DNA from 3 places in the Saccharothrix violaceirubra genome. Region 1 is predicted to be linked to each of the others. Evidence: riboswitches for the same ligand, from Rfam matches in the RefSeq annotation. Region 1 holds a riboswitch; each other region holds the start of a gene.
The links. Region 1 has a riboswitch for glycine ahead of gcvT (glycine cleavage system aminomethyltransferase GcvT). Riboswitches for the same ligand answer to the same signal wherever they lie in the genome.

Region 1 (5,347 bases):
ACGCCCTCCGCGTCGAAGCCCGACATCGGACCGGCGGCCAGACCCGCGGCGCGCACGCCGAGGATGAAGTAGCCGATCTGGAGACCCGCGTTGAGCCGCGCCACGGAGTCGCGCACGTCGAGCTTGTCGGCGAACAGGTCACGCGCGCCCTCGAAGTGCGGGAACGTCCGCGGGAAGTGCTCGTGGAACGAGGTGTCGGCCGCCAGGATCGCCACCACCGGCGCGGACGCGGTCTTCGCCCGGTTGCCCTCGCCCAGGTGCGGCAGCAGCCGCTCGCGCGAACCCTCGCCCCGCACGTAGACGATGCGCAGCGGCTGGTTGTTCATGCTGGTCGGACCCCACTTGACCAGCTCGTACACCTGGCGCAGCTGCTCGTCGGTCACCGGCTCGTCGGTGAACGCGTTCGCCGTGCGCGCACCGGTGAAGAGCAGGTCCTGCGCTTCGGGGGAAAGCGCGAGCGTGTCGAGGGAGGCGGACATGGTTCCTCTATTCAGGTCGTCCCGTACGCGGTTGCGCACGGGACAACCCCGACCGCTGCCGACCTATTTCACCCAGTGGCCCGACTCACAGGGTGGAGTAGAGCGGGAACTTCGCCGCCAGCACCTCGACGCGTCCCCGCAGCCCGTCCAGGTCGGCGGTCGGCAGCAGGGCGTTCGCGATGATGTCGGCGACCTCGGCGAAGTCGTCCGCGCCGAACCCGCGCGTGGCCAGCGCGGGCGTGCCGATCCGCAGGCCCGACGTGACCATCGGCGGACGCGGGTCGTTGGGCACGGCGTTGCGGTTGACCGTGATGCCGACCTCGTGCAGCCGGTCCTCGGCCTGCTGACCGTCCAGCTCCGAGTCCACCAGGTCGACCAGGACGAGGTGGACGTCCGTGCCGCCGGTGAGGACCTTCACGCCCACGGCCGCCACGTCCTCGCGGGCGAGCCGGTCGGCGAGGATGCGCGCGCCCTCCAGCGTGCGGCGCTGGCGGTCGGCGAACTCCGGCGACGCGGCGTGCTTGAACGCCACGGCCTTGCCCGCGATCACATGCTCCAGCGGACCGCCCTGCTGGCCGGGGAACACCGCCGAGTTGATCTTCTTGGCGATGTCGGCGTCGTTGGACAAGATCACGCCGCCGCGCGGGCCACCGAGCGTCTTGTGCGTGGTCGTGGTCACGACGTGCGCGTGCGGCACCGGGCTGGGGTGCAGCCCGGCGGCGACCAGACCGGCGAAGTGCGCCATGTCGACCATCAGGTACGCGTCGACCGCGTCGGCGATCCGGCGGAACCCGGCGAAGTCGAGCTGCCGCGGGTACGCCGACCAGCCGGCGACGATCAGCTTCGGCCGGTGCTCCAGCGCCAGCGCCTCGACCTCGGCCATGTCGACCACGCCATCCGAGTCGCCGACGTGGTAGGGCACCACGTTGTAGAGCTTGCCGGAAAAGTTGATCTTCATGCCGTGGGTGAGGTGGCCACCGTGCGCCAGGCTCAGACCCAGGATCGTGTCGCCCGGCTTGAGCAGCGCGAACATCGCCGCCGCGTTGGCCTGCGCGCCCGAGTGCGGCTGCACGTTGGCGAACCCGGCGCCGAACAGCTCCTTGACGCGCGCGATCGCCAGCCGCTCGACCACGTCGACGTGCTCGCAGCCGCCGTAGTAGCGACGGCCCGGGTAGCCCTCGGCGTACTTGTTGGTCAGCACCGAGCCCTGGGCCTGGAGCACCGACACGGGGGTGAAGTTCTCCGAAGCGATCATCTCCAGGGTGGACCGCTGCCGCCCCAGCTCGGCGGCCACCGCCTGCGCCACCTCGGGGTCGAACTCCGCGAGGGAGGTGTTGAAGTGCTCGGACATCGGTCTGGGATCTCCCTAAGAGTTGCGCTTGTAGAACGGCAGAGCGACGACCTCGACCGGTTCCCGACGGCCGCGGACGTCCACCGCCAGTCCGGTGCCCGGCGTCGCGTGCTCCTTGGCGACGTAGGCCATCGCGATCGAGTAGCCCAGCGTCGGCGACAACGCCCCGCTGGTCACCTCGCCGACCACCGCGCCGGACGCGTCCACCACGGGGTAACCGTGCCGGGGCGCGCGACGTGACGCGGTCTTGAGGCCGACCAGGGTGGTGTCGGCCTCGACGTCGGCGAGTGCTTCCCGGCCCACGAAGTCGCCGGGCTTGTCCAGCTTGACGACGCGGCCGAGGTTGGCGTGGAACGGGGTGCGCCCGGTGCCCAGCTCGTTGCCGTACAACGGCATCCCGGCCTCCAGCCGCAATGTGTCGCGGCAACCGAGGCCCGCGGGCTTGAGGTCGTGGGCCTTGCCCGCCTCCAGCAGCGCACGCCACACGTGCGGCGCGTCGTCCGGCGCGACGAACAGCTCGAAGCCGTCCTCGCCGGTGTAGCCGGTGCGGGCCAGCAGCACGGATCTGCCCGCGACGGTCGACGGGTACGACGCGTAGTACTTGACCGTGTCCAGGTCCGTGTCCGTCAGCCCGGCCAGGACGCGCACCGACGCCGGACCCTGCACGGCCAGCAGCGCGTAGTCCGTCGACCGGTCCGCGACCTCGACGTCGAAGCCCTTCGCCCGCTCCACCAGCGCCTCGTGCACGACGGCGACGTTGGACGCGTTCGCGACGACCAGGTACTCCAGGTCGCCGAGCCGGTAGACGATCAGGTCGTCGAGCACGCCGCCGTCGGCCCGGCAGATCATGGTGTAGCGGGCCCGACCGACGCCGATCGCGGACGAGTGGCCGACGAGCGCGTGGTCGAGCGCGGCGCCCGCCTGCGGACCGGTGAGCGTGATCTCACCCATGTGGGTCAGGTCGAACAGGCCCGCGGTCGTACGCACGGCGTGGTGCTCGGCCAACTCGCTGTCGTAGCGCAACGGCATGCGCCATCCCGCGAAATCGGTGAAGTGGGCGCCGAGCGCCTCGTGTTCGGCGTGCAGCGGCGTCCGACGGCTGTCCACGGGGTCCTCCCTGGTGGCGGGCACGGCAGTGGCGCCGACCGGGTCGGTCGGCTTGCCGGTACGAAGGATGACACGGTCCATCGGAGACTCCTCGTCCTGAGTGAGCCTCCCCCTCTGTCATGAGCCTGAGAGCTTCGTCGCGCGGGCGCGACTTGCACCGTGGGCGAGGCGCCGGGCGCCTGCTTTCCAGAGTTGCCTTCGTCGGGCGGTAGCTGTGCCTGAGAGATTCCGGGGAGGAGTTGCTCCTTCGGCGCCCCTGGTCGGGGACTCTCCCGCGCGACATCGACGGCCGTGTTCAGTTGACTTGCCCAGACGCTAGGCGCGGGGCGGCACACCGGTCAACTACAGGGACTTGCCGGCACGGACGCTGTCGACGACTTTGCGTTCGGCGTAGAAGGACACGAACGGGATCGTGCCGGCCACCAGCACCAGGGCCGTGCCCTTGAGCGACCAGCGGCCCTTGAGCGCGAGGTCGACGGCGGCCACCAGGTAGACGGCGTAGAGGAAGCCGTGGACGGGTCCGACGACGGCCATCATGCCGGGGTTGTCGCCGAGGTACTTCACCAGCATGGCGAACACGAGCCCGAGCAGGCCGACGCCGACCACGTAGGCCATCACCCGGAACCGGCTCAACGCACCGCTCATCGCCCTACCGACCGCCTTCGCTCACCGCTTGGTCCCGCGCGTTCAGTTCGGCGAGGAAGCGGTTGTACGCCGCGTGCTCGTCGTCCTCGTCGTCGTGCGCGGACGTCCTGACGGGGTCCACCGTAACCGCAGGCCGGACGTCGGCGACCACCGGCTCCGGGACGTCCCGGTCGGTACGACGGGCGTCGAGGCGGCGGATGCGCCACACCATGAACAGGGGGAACAGGCCGAAGAGCGGCCATTGGAAGACGTAGCCGAGGTTCTGGAACGTGCCACCGGCCTCGGAGAAGCGCTCCCACTGCCAGTAGGCCAGACCGCAGCACACCACCAGGGAGAGCACGCAGACGGCCGCGATCATCAGCCGTTTGGGGGTGATGAGGCCGGTCATGACCTCAGGGTACTTGCTCGGACTACCGCGCCCGTCGGCGCGGCTCGTCCACTTCCAGGGGTTGCGGCACGGATCGGTTTCGACGCCACACGGGAGGCATGGCTCCGACCCGGACACCGCGGGAATGTCGACCTTCTACGGGGCTTGGGCTCCCGAGCGCGGCAGGGAGCCCGTTCCCCCTTGGGCGTTCGCGGACTCCGCGGCCGAGTCCGTGCCCGACACGCGATCCGTCAGGCGACGCCGTCCCGGCGTTGCCTCTGCAACCTGGCCACGCACCAGGCCGCCGCACTACCCCGACGCAGGTGCTGGAGCACCGTCATCGGACCGAGGCGCCGACCGAGGTCGGCGGGCGTGAGCCCGGCCGCCCGGTAGTCGAGCGCGCGCTGGTCCAGCGGGCTGATGCCCGCGTCCCACCACGCCTCGGCCTCGGCGAGGTCCCCGACCAGCTGCCAGTAGCTCGCGGCCGCGGCCAGCAGACCCTCGGGCACCTCCGGCGCCCGCTTCCGCATCGCGACGACGTAAGCCGGGTCCGCGGACTCGACCCGCATCACGCCGCGCGCACCACCGGTCGCCCGCTGCACGGGGATCCCCGGGGACTGCGGGGCCTCGGCGAGCCACGCGTCCTTGATCCGGTTCACCTCGCGCAGTTCGGCGTCGTCCGAACGCTCGGCCGCCCATTGCCGCAGCAGCTCGTCGACTCCGGAGTCCTCGACCATTCTGCCTCCTCGTCGGTCGAAGATCAGCCAATGCAGCGCACCGTATTAGCGGGTACCGACAACCGCTAGACCCTGGATAGGCAAAAACCCTGTTACCAGGGCGTTATAGCCCTCATTCCACCCATACGGTGCAACGTGAGGGTCCGCATGTCACGATCCGTCACGGCACGGGTGCGGTCCCGTGCCGCACCCTCAGGCGAAGAGGCTGCGCACGAAGGTGATGATCGACTCGGCGCCCGTGCGCAGCCAGCCGAGGATGCCCTTGACCGTCTGCGCGGACTGGTCGGGCTGGGTGATCAGGAAGAACAACACCAGCGCCACCGCCGCCAGCGTCAGCACCTTCTTGATGTTCACTGCTCGCTCTCCGTCCGTCGACCTGTGCCTGGTGACCGGGCCGTCGGGTGCCCGCCGGCCCGGTGCGTCACGCGCCATCCTCCCGCGTTCACCCGCTTGGCGAACCCGGAACGGCCCCATCCCACGACCGGTCGCGGAATCGGGCACGCGGCCACGCCGCACCGCCTCCACTATCACCCGAACAGACGATCAAGGCCACCGGCGGGACCGCCGATGAACCGGTTGCGGGCTTCTCCGCCCCCTCTCCCCCACGTACGGACCGAGGTTCCGCCACATCGTCAGACTCCCCGCCGCCCTTCACCCGCAT
Region 2 (5,347 bases), 910 kb from region 1:
CTTGTATTTGACCTTCATGTCCCGACCGGTTTCCCGCATGGTCTTGATGACCTTGTCCAGGGACACGAAGTGCGATCCGTCGCCGCGCAACGCCATCCGCGCGGCCGTGATCGCCTTGATCGCCGCCAACGCGTTGCGCTCGATGCACGGGATCTGCACCAGACCGCCGATCGGGTCGCAGGTGAGGCCGAGATTGTGCTCCATCGCGATCTCGGCGGCGTTCTCCACCTGTTCGGGAGTACCGCCCAACACCTCGGCCAATCCGCCGGCCGCCATCGAGCACGCCGAACCGACCTCGCCCTGGCACCCGACCTCGGCACCCGAGATCGACGCGTTCTCCTTGAACAGCACCCCGATCGCGCCCGCCGTGAGCAGGAACCGCACCACGCCGTCGTCCGACGCGCCCGGCACGAACCGGGCGTAGTAGTGCAGCACCGCCGGCACGATGCCGGCCGCGCCGTTGGTCGGTGCCGTGACCACCCGCCCGCCGGCCGCGTTCTCCTCGTTGACCGCGAGCGCGAACAGCGTGACCCAGTCGGTCACCCGCAACGGGTCGGTGGCGAAGTGCTCGGAGGCCAGCCGGTCGCGCAGCTCGGCCGCACGTCGGCGGACCTTCAGCCCGCCCGGCAGCACACCGGTCCGCGTGCAACCGCGTTCGACGCAGTCCTGCATCACCTGCCAGATGTGCAGCAGCGACGAGCGGATCTCCGCCTCGGGCCGCCACACCCGCTCGTTGGCCAGCATCAGCTCGCTGATCGGCGCCCCGGTCTCGCGGGTGCGGGCCAGCAGCTCGTCGCCGCTTCGGAACGGGTGCGGCAGGCGCGTGGCGTCCGCCTTGATCCGGTCCGTGCCGGACGCGGTCTCGTCGACCACGAACCCGCCGCCGACCGAGTAGTACACGGCCTCGTCGACGACCTCGCCGCAGCCGTACGCGGCGAACCGCATCCCGTTGGGGTGCAGCGGCAGGGACTTGCGGCGGTGCATGACCAGATCGGTGTCCTCGGCGAACGCGATCTCGCGCCGACCGCCGAGCGACAGCCGCTTGGACTCCCTGATCACCGCCACGCGGTCGTCGGCCGCCGTGGGGTCGATCTCCTCGGGCCGGTGCCCCTCAAGGCCGAGCAGCACCGCCTTCGGGCTGCCGTGGCCGTGCCCGGTGGCACCGAGCGAGCCGAACAACTCGACGTGGACCCGGTCGACCCGGTCCAGCGGCAGCCGCGCCGCGAACAGGGCCGCGGCCCGCATCGGGCCGACCGTGTGCGAACTCGACGGCCCGATGCCCACGGAGAACAGGTCGAAGACGCTGATCGCCACGGCGGGTCATTCCCGGGTGAAATCCGCGTACTTCGCGGCGGTCAGCAGGCCCTCGGCAGCGGTGACCTCGACCTTGAACAGCCAACCCTCGCCGTACGGGTCGTTGTTGATCCGCGCGGGGTCGTCGACCACGGCCGTGTTCACCTCGACGACCCGACCGGCGACCGGCGCGAACAGGTCGCTCACCGACTTGGTGGACTCCAGCTCGCCGCACACCTCGCCCGCCTTCACGACGGTGCCCGGGTCCGGGAGCTGGACGAACACGATGTCGCCGAGCGAGGACGCGGCGTACGACGTGATGCCTACCGACACGGGATCCCGGGTACCCGGCTTCCAGTCGACCCACTCGTGTTCTTCGGTGTAAAGCAGATGTTCCGGGTAGGTCACGGCAGCGCTCCAAGGTGTCCGAGGTCGGGTCCCCTGCTCTGTCCTGGGACCTGAGAGCTTCACCGCTTCGTCGCGGCTTGCACCGTGGGTGCGCGCGTGTCGCACGCTTTCCAGAGTCGCCTCGCCCGAGCGGTTCTCGCTGCCTGAGAGTGTGCGGGGTGCTTGCTCCTTCGGCGCCCCGGCGCGTGCCGAGGACTCTCCCGCGCGGGTTCTGATGCCTGCATGACGGCATCGCGGCCGGTATTCAGTTGGGTGTCGCCACGCTAGGTGCCCGTCACGACAAGTGTCAACGGACGTCGGCCGTTGTCCGATCGCCACAAACCGGAGGGCCGGCGTTCGTGCTCGCGGCACGATGACAGTTCGAGCCGGGTATCCGACCTTTGGCGTACCGACTGTCGCCGAAGGAGCCCACCGTGCGGATCTCTGTACCCCGCGAGATCAAGAACCACGAGTACCGCGTCGCGCTGACCCCCGCGGGCACGCACGAGCTGACCAACCGCGGTCACGAGGTGTTCGTCGAGGCCGGCGCCGGCCTCGGTTCGGCGATCACCGACGAGGAGTACGTCGCCGCCGGTGCCAAGGTCCTGGCGTCCGCCGACGACGTCTGGGCCGAGGGCGACCTCGTGCTCAAGGTCAAGGAGCCGATCGCGGTCGAGTACCCGCGGCTGCGCAAGGGCCAGGTGCTGTTCACGTACCTGCACCTCGCCGCCGACCTGCCGCTGACCAAGGCGCTGATCGACTCCGGCACCACGGCCGTCGCCTACGAGACCGTGCAGACGCCCAACGGCGCGCTGCCGCTGCTCGCCCCGATGTCCGAGGTCGCGGGCCGGCTCGCGCCCCAGGTCGGCGCGTTCGCCCTGATGAAGCCGTCCGGCGGGCGCGGCGTGCTGCCCGGCGGCGTGCCCGGCGTGCACCCGGCGCGCGTGGTCGTCATCGGCGGCGGCGTCGCGGGCCTCAACGCCGCGACCATCGCCGTCGGCCTCGGCGCCGACGTCGAGATCCTGGACACCAACGTCGACCGGCTGCGCCACATCGACGCGCTCTTCCAGGGCCGGCTGCGCACCGTCACGTCCAACTCGTACTCGATCGAGCAGGCCGTGCGCGACGCCGACCTGGTCATCGGCGCCGTGCTGGTCCCCGGCGCCAAGGCGCCCAAGCTCGTGAGCAACGAGCTGGTGTCGCAGCTCAAGCCGGGCACCGTGCTCGTCGACATCGCGATCGACCAGGGCGGCTGCTTCGCCGACTCCCGGCCGACCACGCACGCCGACCCGACCTACGCCGTGCACGACTCGGTCTTCTACTGCGTGGCCAACATGCCCGGCGCCGTGCCGCGCACGTCGACGTACGCGCTGACCAACGTGACGCTGCCCTACGCGGTGGCGTTGGCGGACAAGGGCTGGCAGACCGCGCTGCGGGCGGACCGCTCGCTCGCGCTCGGCCTGAACGCGCACGAGGGGCTGCTCACCAACGAGCCCGTCGCGCAGGCGCACGACCTGGAGTTCACCGCTTACGAAGCGTGATCGCCGCCGCACCAGGGCGTCCACCCGACCGGTGGGCGCCCTTCGGCGTTTCCGGGCAAAAAGAGGCGACCCGCTCAACCAGCCTGGGGGTCACTGGGAGCGGGCCGCGCAGCCCATCCTAGCGTCGCCGGGGGTGCGGTGCCCAGTGCCGTGCGGGTTTCTTCACCGGCGCTTCGGTATCGGACTCAAGCAAACGAGTGAATTCAGCGGGTAACGGGTAAGTCACGACGTCCATCCGGCCGATGGTGGGACACAGGACCCGACGGCTACGCAGCGCGGCGGACCGGTCGCCCCGCGTGAGCCCCTGACCACCTCGGATCGGAGCACTCATGGCACAACCGCACGGTTGGATCGACTGTCACGACCCGTTCGGGCGCGACCGGTCGATGACCGTCCTCGTCGCGGACGACCGGGTGCTGCTGGTCGCACCACCCGGCGAGTCCGCCGTGATGTCCGTCACGCAGACCCGAAGGCTCCGGGCGCTGCTCGGCCAGGCCGCGAGGCGGATGTGAAAGGCGTGGACGAGACCCTGCGCGACGCCGTCCTGCGCCGACTGGCCCAGCTCGACCAGGCCGTGGCGCACGACGAGGCCGAGTCGCTGGTGCCGCTGGCCCGCACCGGCATCAACCGGCTGGCCGACGGCTGGCGCCTACTGCTCAGCCTGCACCAGCCCGACCCCGACGGCCGCTGCGACTCCTGCCAGGGCGTCCTGCGCAACCGGCGCTGGCCGTGCCGCGTGTGGACGACCGCGCACCGCCACCTCATCGGCGAGGGCGAGACGCATCGTGAGCGGAGGCGCCCGTTGCGCAACCCGTTCACCCGCATACCGGCACAAAGTCGCACGGAAGTGGACACGAAACCACGCCATTCGCTACCTGAATGATCCTCCTAGGGCAGGATGACGCCCGGTAGGAGCATTCGGGAGGGACGCGTGCACGACGGCACTGGCCGCATCGTGGTGCAGAACCTGACCAAGCAGTTCGGTCCGGTCGCAGCGGTGCAGAATCTCAGCTTCACGGTCGAACCCGGGACGGTGACCGGCTTCCTCGGCCCCAACGGCGCGGGCAAAACCACGACCCTGCGCATGCTGCTCGGGCTCGTGACGCCGACCTCCGGGGTCGGTCTGATCAACGGTCGGCCGTTCCACCAGCTCGGCAACCCGGCACGGGTCGTCGGCGCGGTGCTCGAGGCCCAGGGGTTCCACCCCCGGCGCACGGCCCGCAACCACCTGCGGGTGTACGCGGCGGCCATCGGCGTGCCCGACCAGCAGGCCGACCGGGTGCTCGAACTCGTCGGGCTCGGCGCGGCGGCCGACCGTCGGGCGGGCGGGTTCTCGCTGGGCATGAAGCAGCGGCTCGCGCTGGCGACCGCGCTGCTCGGCGACCCGCAGATCCTCGTGCTCGACGAGCCGGCCAACGGCCTCGACCCGGAGGGCATCGCGTGGCTGCGCCAGTTCCTCCAGTCGTACGCGCGCAGCGGCCGGACCGTGCTGATCTCCAGTCACCTGCTGGCCGAGGTCGAGCAGACCGTCGACCAGGTGGTGATCGTCAGCCGCGGCCAGACCATGTTCTACGGGCCGCTGGAGAACCTGCGCGCCGGGCGTGAAGGCCGGGTGCTCGTGCAGCCCTCGGACATTCCCGCGCTGGTCAAGGCGTTGCAGGAGGCCGGGATCACGAACCTGGAGCAGGCGCCGGACGGGCGGATCGCGGTCGTGGGCGGCGACGCCAAGCGGATCGCGGACGTGGCGTTGCAGGCCGGGGTGTCGATCTACGGCATCCAGGAGGAGAAGGTCGACCTCGAGCAGCTCTTCTTCCAGCTCACCAACGGCCAGTACACGGGCCAGGGCCCGTACGGGCAGCAGCCGCCGCCGGGGCCGCACTACGCGGCACCGGCAGGTTATGCGCCGCAGGGCCAGGTGCCGCCGGGGTACGCGCCGCCGCCGGGGTACGCCCAGCCGGGGTTCCCGGCACCGGACCAGTCCGGGTACGCGCCCCCGCCGGGTGGCTACGCGCCGCCGCAGCCCGGTTTCCCGCCGCCGGACCAGTCCGGGTACGCCCGGCAGACCGGCTACGCGCCGCCCCCGCTCCCGTCGGGGAACGCGCAGCCGGGCTTCCCGGCGCCCGACC
Region 3 (5,347 bases), 250 kb from region 1:
TCACCGGTCCGGGCGCCGGGGGCCAGGGGTAACCGTGACTGCGGCCGGGCGGCCACAACGCGGGGGGACGAGCATCGGCGCCGTGCTGGCACAGCTGCGGTCCGAGTTCCCCGACGTGACGATCTCCAAGATCCGCTTCCTGGAGTCCGAAGGTCTGGTCCGCCCGGCACGAACGGCCTCGGGGTACCGCCAGTTCAGTACGGCCGACGTCGAACGTCTGCGGTACGTCCTGGCGGCCCAGCGGGACCGTTACCTCCCCTTGAAGGTGATCAAGGAACAGCTCGACGCGGCGGACCAGGGCGTGCCGCAACGCGCCCTGCGAGCCGTCGACCCGACCCACGTGACCCGCGAGGAACTGCTGGCCCGCGTGTCGCCCGGGGTCCTGGCCGAGCTGGAGCGCTCCGGGCTGATCCGCCCGGGGCCGGGCGGTTCCTACGACGGCGAGGCTGTCCGGATCGCGGCGACCGTGCGGGCCATGGCCGAGTTCGGCGTCGAGGCACGTCACCTGCGCGCGTTCCGCACGGCCGCCGACCGCGAGGTGGCGTTGGTCGAGCAGGTGGTCGCCCCGCTGTACCGGCAGCGCGATCCGCAGGCGCGGGCGCGGGCCGACGAGGCGGTGCGCGAATTGTCGGCGCTCGCTGTGACGCTGCACGCACTGCTGGTCAAGGCGGGGTTGCGCGAGGCCGGCATCGGGCGGGTTTCCCCCAGGTGAAACGGGTGTCCGCATCGTGATCCGACGTGCCGGGCGGTTGCGCACTGGCCCCGCTTGGCGGGTAGCGTCGGAGGGGTACGTGGGGAATCCTCGTTGGTACAGCGGGGACGCCATATTTTCAGCGCGCTGAGGGAGGCGATACCCGATGAGCGAGATGCGCGTCGTGGGTGTGCGGGTGGAGCTGCCCGCCAACCAGCCGATCCTGCTGCTGCGCGAAACCGAGGGCGAGCGCTACCTGCCCATCTGGATCGGGTCGGTCGAGGCGACCGCGATCGCCTTGGAACAGCAGGGCGTCCGTCCGGCCAGGCCGTTGACGCACGACCTGCTCAAGGACGTGATCGGAGCGCTCGGCCGGCAGTTGGAGCAGGTCCGGATCACGGATCTCCAGGAAGGCACGTACTTCGCCGAGTTGGTGTTCGACGGTGACGTGCGCGTGTCGGCCCGTCCCTCGGACTCGGTGGCGTTGGCGCTGCGGATCGGCGTGCCGATCCACGCCGAGGAAAGCGTGCTCGCCGAAGCCGGTCTGATCATCCCCGACGAGCAGGAGGACGAGGTCGAGAAGTTCCGGGAGTTCCTGGACTCGATCTCGCCCGAGGACTTCCGCGGCGCCGACACCTGATCCGGCCGGGTTTCCGCCGGTTTTCGCACGCCGACGGCATTCCGGTATTCCCGAATGCCGGTTTCGTGCTGTCCGGACGTCGATCCGGAGTGCCCGAACGCACAACTCAAGGTGCCCGAACGCATAACTCGCGGTGTCGGAGTGCATGACTCGCGTAGGTGCCGCGGCGCGTGGTGCTGTCCACGCGTGCGAGGGCGGTTCGGCTGTTGGGTGGAACTGCCCTCGCACGCGGTTGCGGTGTGTTGTGGATCAACCCCGCGTGGCACCCCCCGGTGTCACTCTTATGGATTACAGAATCGCCGGAGATGTTCGCTAAACGATCACTAAACGTCACCCAAATGGGTTACATCCAACGGCGGTCTCAACCTCTACCTCAGCTTGAGTCAAACCCGCTCCGCGCGTCGCGTTGACCTGCCCCCCACCCCGTCTTACCGTCAAACGCGGGTGGAGGCGCTACTCGACGCAGTTCGGTGGCGGCTCCGCGAGGTCACCGGCCGGTCAGGCCGGACCGAGGGGAGGCAGGCGTGGTCGAGGAAGCGGCTATCCGGGCCGGAACCGGCGAACAGGGCGAGCTGTTCCCCGACTCCTCGCTGCCGGACGAGCTGGTCGGCTACCGCGGGCCGGCCGCGTGCCAGATCGCGGGCATCACCTATCGCCAGCTCGACTACTGGGCGCGCACCGGCCTGGTCAACCCGACCATAAGGAGTGCGCACGGGTCGGGCAGCCAACGGCTCTACTCGTTCAAGGACCTGCTGGTCCTCAAGGTCGTCAAGAGACTCCTCGACACCGGGGTGTCGCTGCAGAACATCCGGGTCGCCGTCGACCACCTGCGCCAACGCGGGGTGCAGGACCTGGCCAGGATCACGTTGTTCAGCGACGGCACGACCGTCTACGAGTGCACGTCGCCGGAAGAGGTGGTCGACCTGCTCCAGGGCGGCCAGGGCGTCTTCGGCATCGCGGTCAGCGGCGCCATGCGGGAGATCAGCGGCTCCATCCACGAGTTCCCGGCCGAGCGCGCCGACGGCGTGGTGGTCGACCAACCCTCGGACGACGAACTGTCCCGCCGCCGGCGTACCCGCGCGACCGGCTGACGACGACACCGCGCGCACCGGTCGACCGGACGTCGTGACGCCCTGCCACCGGTCCCGCACGGGTGGTCCGGCCCTGCCGGTCACCTGCTGAGATCCACGTCGCGCCGGCGTGAACGGCGGTGTCCTGCCAGGTTACGATCCTCCGGTAGTCGCTCGACCCCGCGCGGGAGAGCCCGGAACCGGCAACGGGTCCGGCGCCGAAGGAGCAAATCCTCCCCGGAACCTCTCAGGCACAAAGAACCGCGCGGGTGAGACGCCTCTGGAAAGCGGGTCGGGCGACCGGCCCCGCCGACGGTGCAAGCCCCTGGGGACAGGGGTGAAGCTCTCAGGCGCCCCGGCTCGGGGCGAAGACAGAGGGGGAGGGCAACGGCAGAAGTGTGTCCGTAGCCCTCAGCGAAAGGCGACCCCATGACGCAGGACCGCATTCCCCTTGCCGGGCTGGAGCACGGCACGCCCTTCGCCGACCGGCACGTCGGTCCGCGTCCGGCCGAACTCGCCCGCATCCTCGACGTCGTCGGCGTCGGCTCGCTGGAGGAACTGGCCCAGCGCGCCGTGCCCGAGTCGATCCGGGAGCGCGACCTCGTCCTGGACCTGCCCGCGCCCGCCACCGAGACCGAGGCGCTCGCCGAGCTGCGGGCCCTGGCCGCGCGCAACCGCACCCTGACGCAGATGATCGGCCTGGGCTACCACGGCACGATCACGCCGCCGGTGATCCGCCGCAACGTGCTGGAGAACCCGGCCTGGTACACCGCCTACACGCCCTACCAGCCGGAGATCTCGCAGGGCCGGCTGGAGGCGCTGCTCAACTTCCAGACCGCCGTCGGCGACCTGACCGGCCTGCCCGTGGCCAACGCGTCCATGCTCGACGAGTCGACCGCCGCCGCCGAGGCCATGACGCTGGTGCGCCGCGCCGGCCGGTCGAAGTCGGACAAGTTCGTCGTGGACGTCGACACGCTGCCGCAGACGCTGGCCGTGATCGAGACCCGCGCCGAGCCGCTGGGCATCGAGATCGTCGTCGCCGACCTGTCGCAGGGCATCGAGGGCCTGGGCCTGGGCGGCGACTTCTTCGGCGTGCTGCTGGGCTACCCCGGCACGTCCGGTGTGGTCCGCGACCACGAGCGGCTGATCGCCGAGATCCACCAGGCCGACGCGCAGGCGGTCGTGGCCGCCGACCTGCTCGCGTTGACGCTGCTGCGCCCGCCCGGCGAGATCGGTGCGGACGTCGTCGTCGGCACCACGCAGCGGTTCGGCGTGCCCATGGGCTTCGGCGGGCCGCACGCCGGGTACATGGCCGTGCGCCAGGGCCTGGAGCGCCAGTTGCCCGGCCGCCTGGTCGGCGTGTCGGTCGACGCGGACGGCTCGCTCGCGTACCGGCTCGCGTTGCAGACCCGTGAGCAGCACATCCGCCGGGAGAAGGCCACCAGCAACATCTGCACCGCCCAGGTGCTGCTCGCGGTGATCGCGTCGATGTACGCGGTCTACCACGGCCCCGACGGGCTGCGGACGATCGCGACCCGCGCGCACCGGATGGCCACCGTGCTCGCCGCCGGGCTGTGCGAGAACGGCGTCGACGTCGTGCACGGCGAGTTCTTCGACACCGTGCGCGTGCGGGTCGAGGGCCGCGCGGCCGAGGTGGTCGCGGCGGCCCGCGAGCGCGGCGTGAACCTGTGGCGTGTGGACGACGACGTCGTGCAGATCGCGTGCGACGAGACCACGACCCGGGCGCACCTGGCGGCGGTGTGGGCGGCGTTCGGCGTGACCGTGTCCGATGTGGACGGTCTGGACGCGGACACCGCCGACGGCATCCCCGCCGACCTGCGCCGCACCACGGACTTCCTGACCCACCCGGTGTTCCACGCGCACCGCTCCGAGACCGCGCTGCTGCGCTACCTGCGGGCGTTGTCCGACAAGGACGTCGCGCTGGACCGCAGCATGATCCCGCTCGGCTCGTGCACCATGAAGCTCAACGCCACGGCCGAGATGGAACCGATCACCTGGCCCGAGTTCGCCGACCTGCACCCGTTCGCGCCCGCCGAGGACGCCGAGGGCCTGCTGGCGTTGATCACGGACCTGGAGACGTGGCTGGCCGAGGTCACCGGGTACGACGCGGTGTCGTTGCAGCCCAACGCGGGCAGCCAGGGCGAGTTCGCCGGCCTGCTGGCGATCCGCGCCTACCACCGCGACCAGGGGCAGGCCGAGCGCGACGTGTGCCTGATCCCGTCGTCGGCGCACGGCACGAACGCCGCGTCGGCGGTCATGGCCGGCATGCGCGTGGTGGTCGTGAAGTGTGACGAGCGCGGCAACATCGACCTGGACCACCTGCGCGCGACCGTCGACGAACACCGCGCCGACCTCGCCGCGATCATGATCACCTACCCGTCGACGCACGGCGTGTACGAGGACACCGTGCGCGAGGTGTGCGGCCTGGTGCACGACGCGGGCGGCCAGGTGTACGTGGACGGTGCGAACCTCAACGCGTTGATCGGCTTGGCGCAGTACGGCAAGTTCGGGTCGGACGTGTCGCACCTGAACCTGCACAAGACGTTCTGCATCCCGCACGGCGGCGGCGGTCCGGGCGTCGGCCCGATCGGTGTGCGGTCGCACCTGGCACCGTTCCTGCCCAACCACCCGTTGCAGCCGGCCGCCGGTCCGGTCACCGGTGTCGGCCCGATCAGCGGTGCGCCGTGGGGTTCGGCGTCGATCCTGCCGATCTCGTGGGCGTACGTGCGGATGATGGGCGCCGACGGCCTGCGCCGGGCGACGCTGACGGCCGTGGCGGCGGCGAACTACGTGGCCCGCCGCCTCGACGAGCACTTCCCGGTGCTCTACACCGGCGAGGGCGGTTTCGTGGCGCACGAGTGCATCCTCGACCTGCGCCCGTTGACGAAGGCGACCGGCGTGACCGTGGACGACGTGGCCAAGCGC

Region 2: another riboswitch for glycine. It lies ahead of gcvH (glycine cleavage system protein GcvH); the one in region 1 lies ahead of gcvT (glycine cleavage system aminomethyltransferase GcvT).
Region 3: another riboswitch for glycine. It lies ahead of gcvP (aminomethyl-transferring glycine dehydrogenase); the one in region 1 lies ahead of gcvT (glycine cleavage system aminomethyltransferase GcvT).

What each region holds. Positions count from the first base shown of each region.
Region 1 is NZ_JACHJS010000001.1:1,544,077-1,549,423, reverse strand. Features, by position in the region: gene F4559_RS07785 (malonic semialdehyde reductase) at 1-479, opposite strand, end outside; gene glyA (serine hydroxymethyltransferase) at 565-1,830, opposite strand; gene gcvT (glycine cleavage system aminomethyltransferase GcvT) at 1,846-3,018, opposite strand; glycine riboswitch at 3,045-3,132, opposite strand; glycine riboswitch at 3,134-3,222, opposite strand; gene F4559_RS07770 (DUF3817 domain-containing protein) at 3,280-3,582, opposite strand; gene F4559_RS07765 (hypothetical protein) at 3,587-3,970, opposite strand; gene F4559_RS07760 (helix-turn-helix transcriptional regulator) at 4,201-4,686, opposite strand; gene F4559_RS07755 (hypothetical protein) at 4,879-5,040, opposite strand.
Region 2 is NZ_JACHJS010000001.1:631,984-637,330, reverse strand. Features, by position in the region: gene F4559_RS03140 (L-serine ammonia-lyase) at 1-1,314, opposite strand, end outside; gene gcvH (glycine cleavage system protein GcvH) at 1,321-1,701, opposite strand; glycine riboswitch at 1,822-1,914, opposite strand; gene ald (alanine dehydrogenase) at 2,115-3,221, shown strand; gene F4559_RS03125 (hypothetical protein) at 3,551-3,733, shown strand; gene F4559_RS03120 (hypothetical protein) at 3,739-4,104, shown strand; gene F4559_RS03115 (ATP-binding cassette domain-containing protein) at 4,153-5,347, shown strand, end outside.
Region 3 is NZ_JACHJS010000001.1:1,789,589-1,794,935, forward strand. Features, by position in the region: gene garA (glycogen accumulation regulator GarA) at 1-32, shown strand, start outside; gene ftsR (transcriptional regulator FtsR) at 35-712, shown strand; gene F4559_RS08985 (bifunctional nuclease family protein) at 858-1,331, shown strand; gene F4559_RS08990 (MerR family transcriptional regulator) at 1,856-2,422, shown strand; glycine riboswitch at 2,577-2,675, shown strand; gene gcvP (aminomethyl-transferring glycine dehydrogenase) at 2,831-5,347, shown strand, end outside.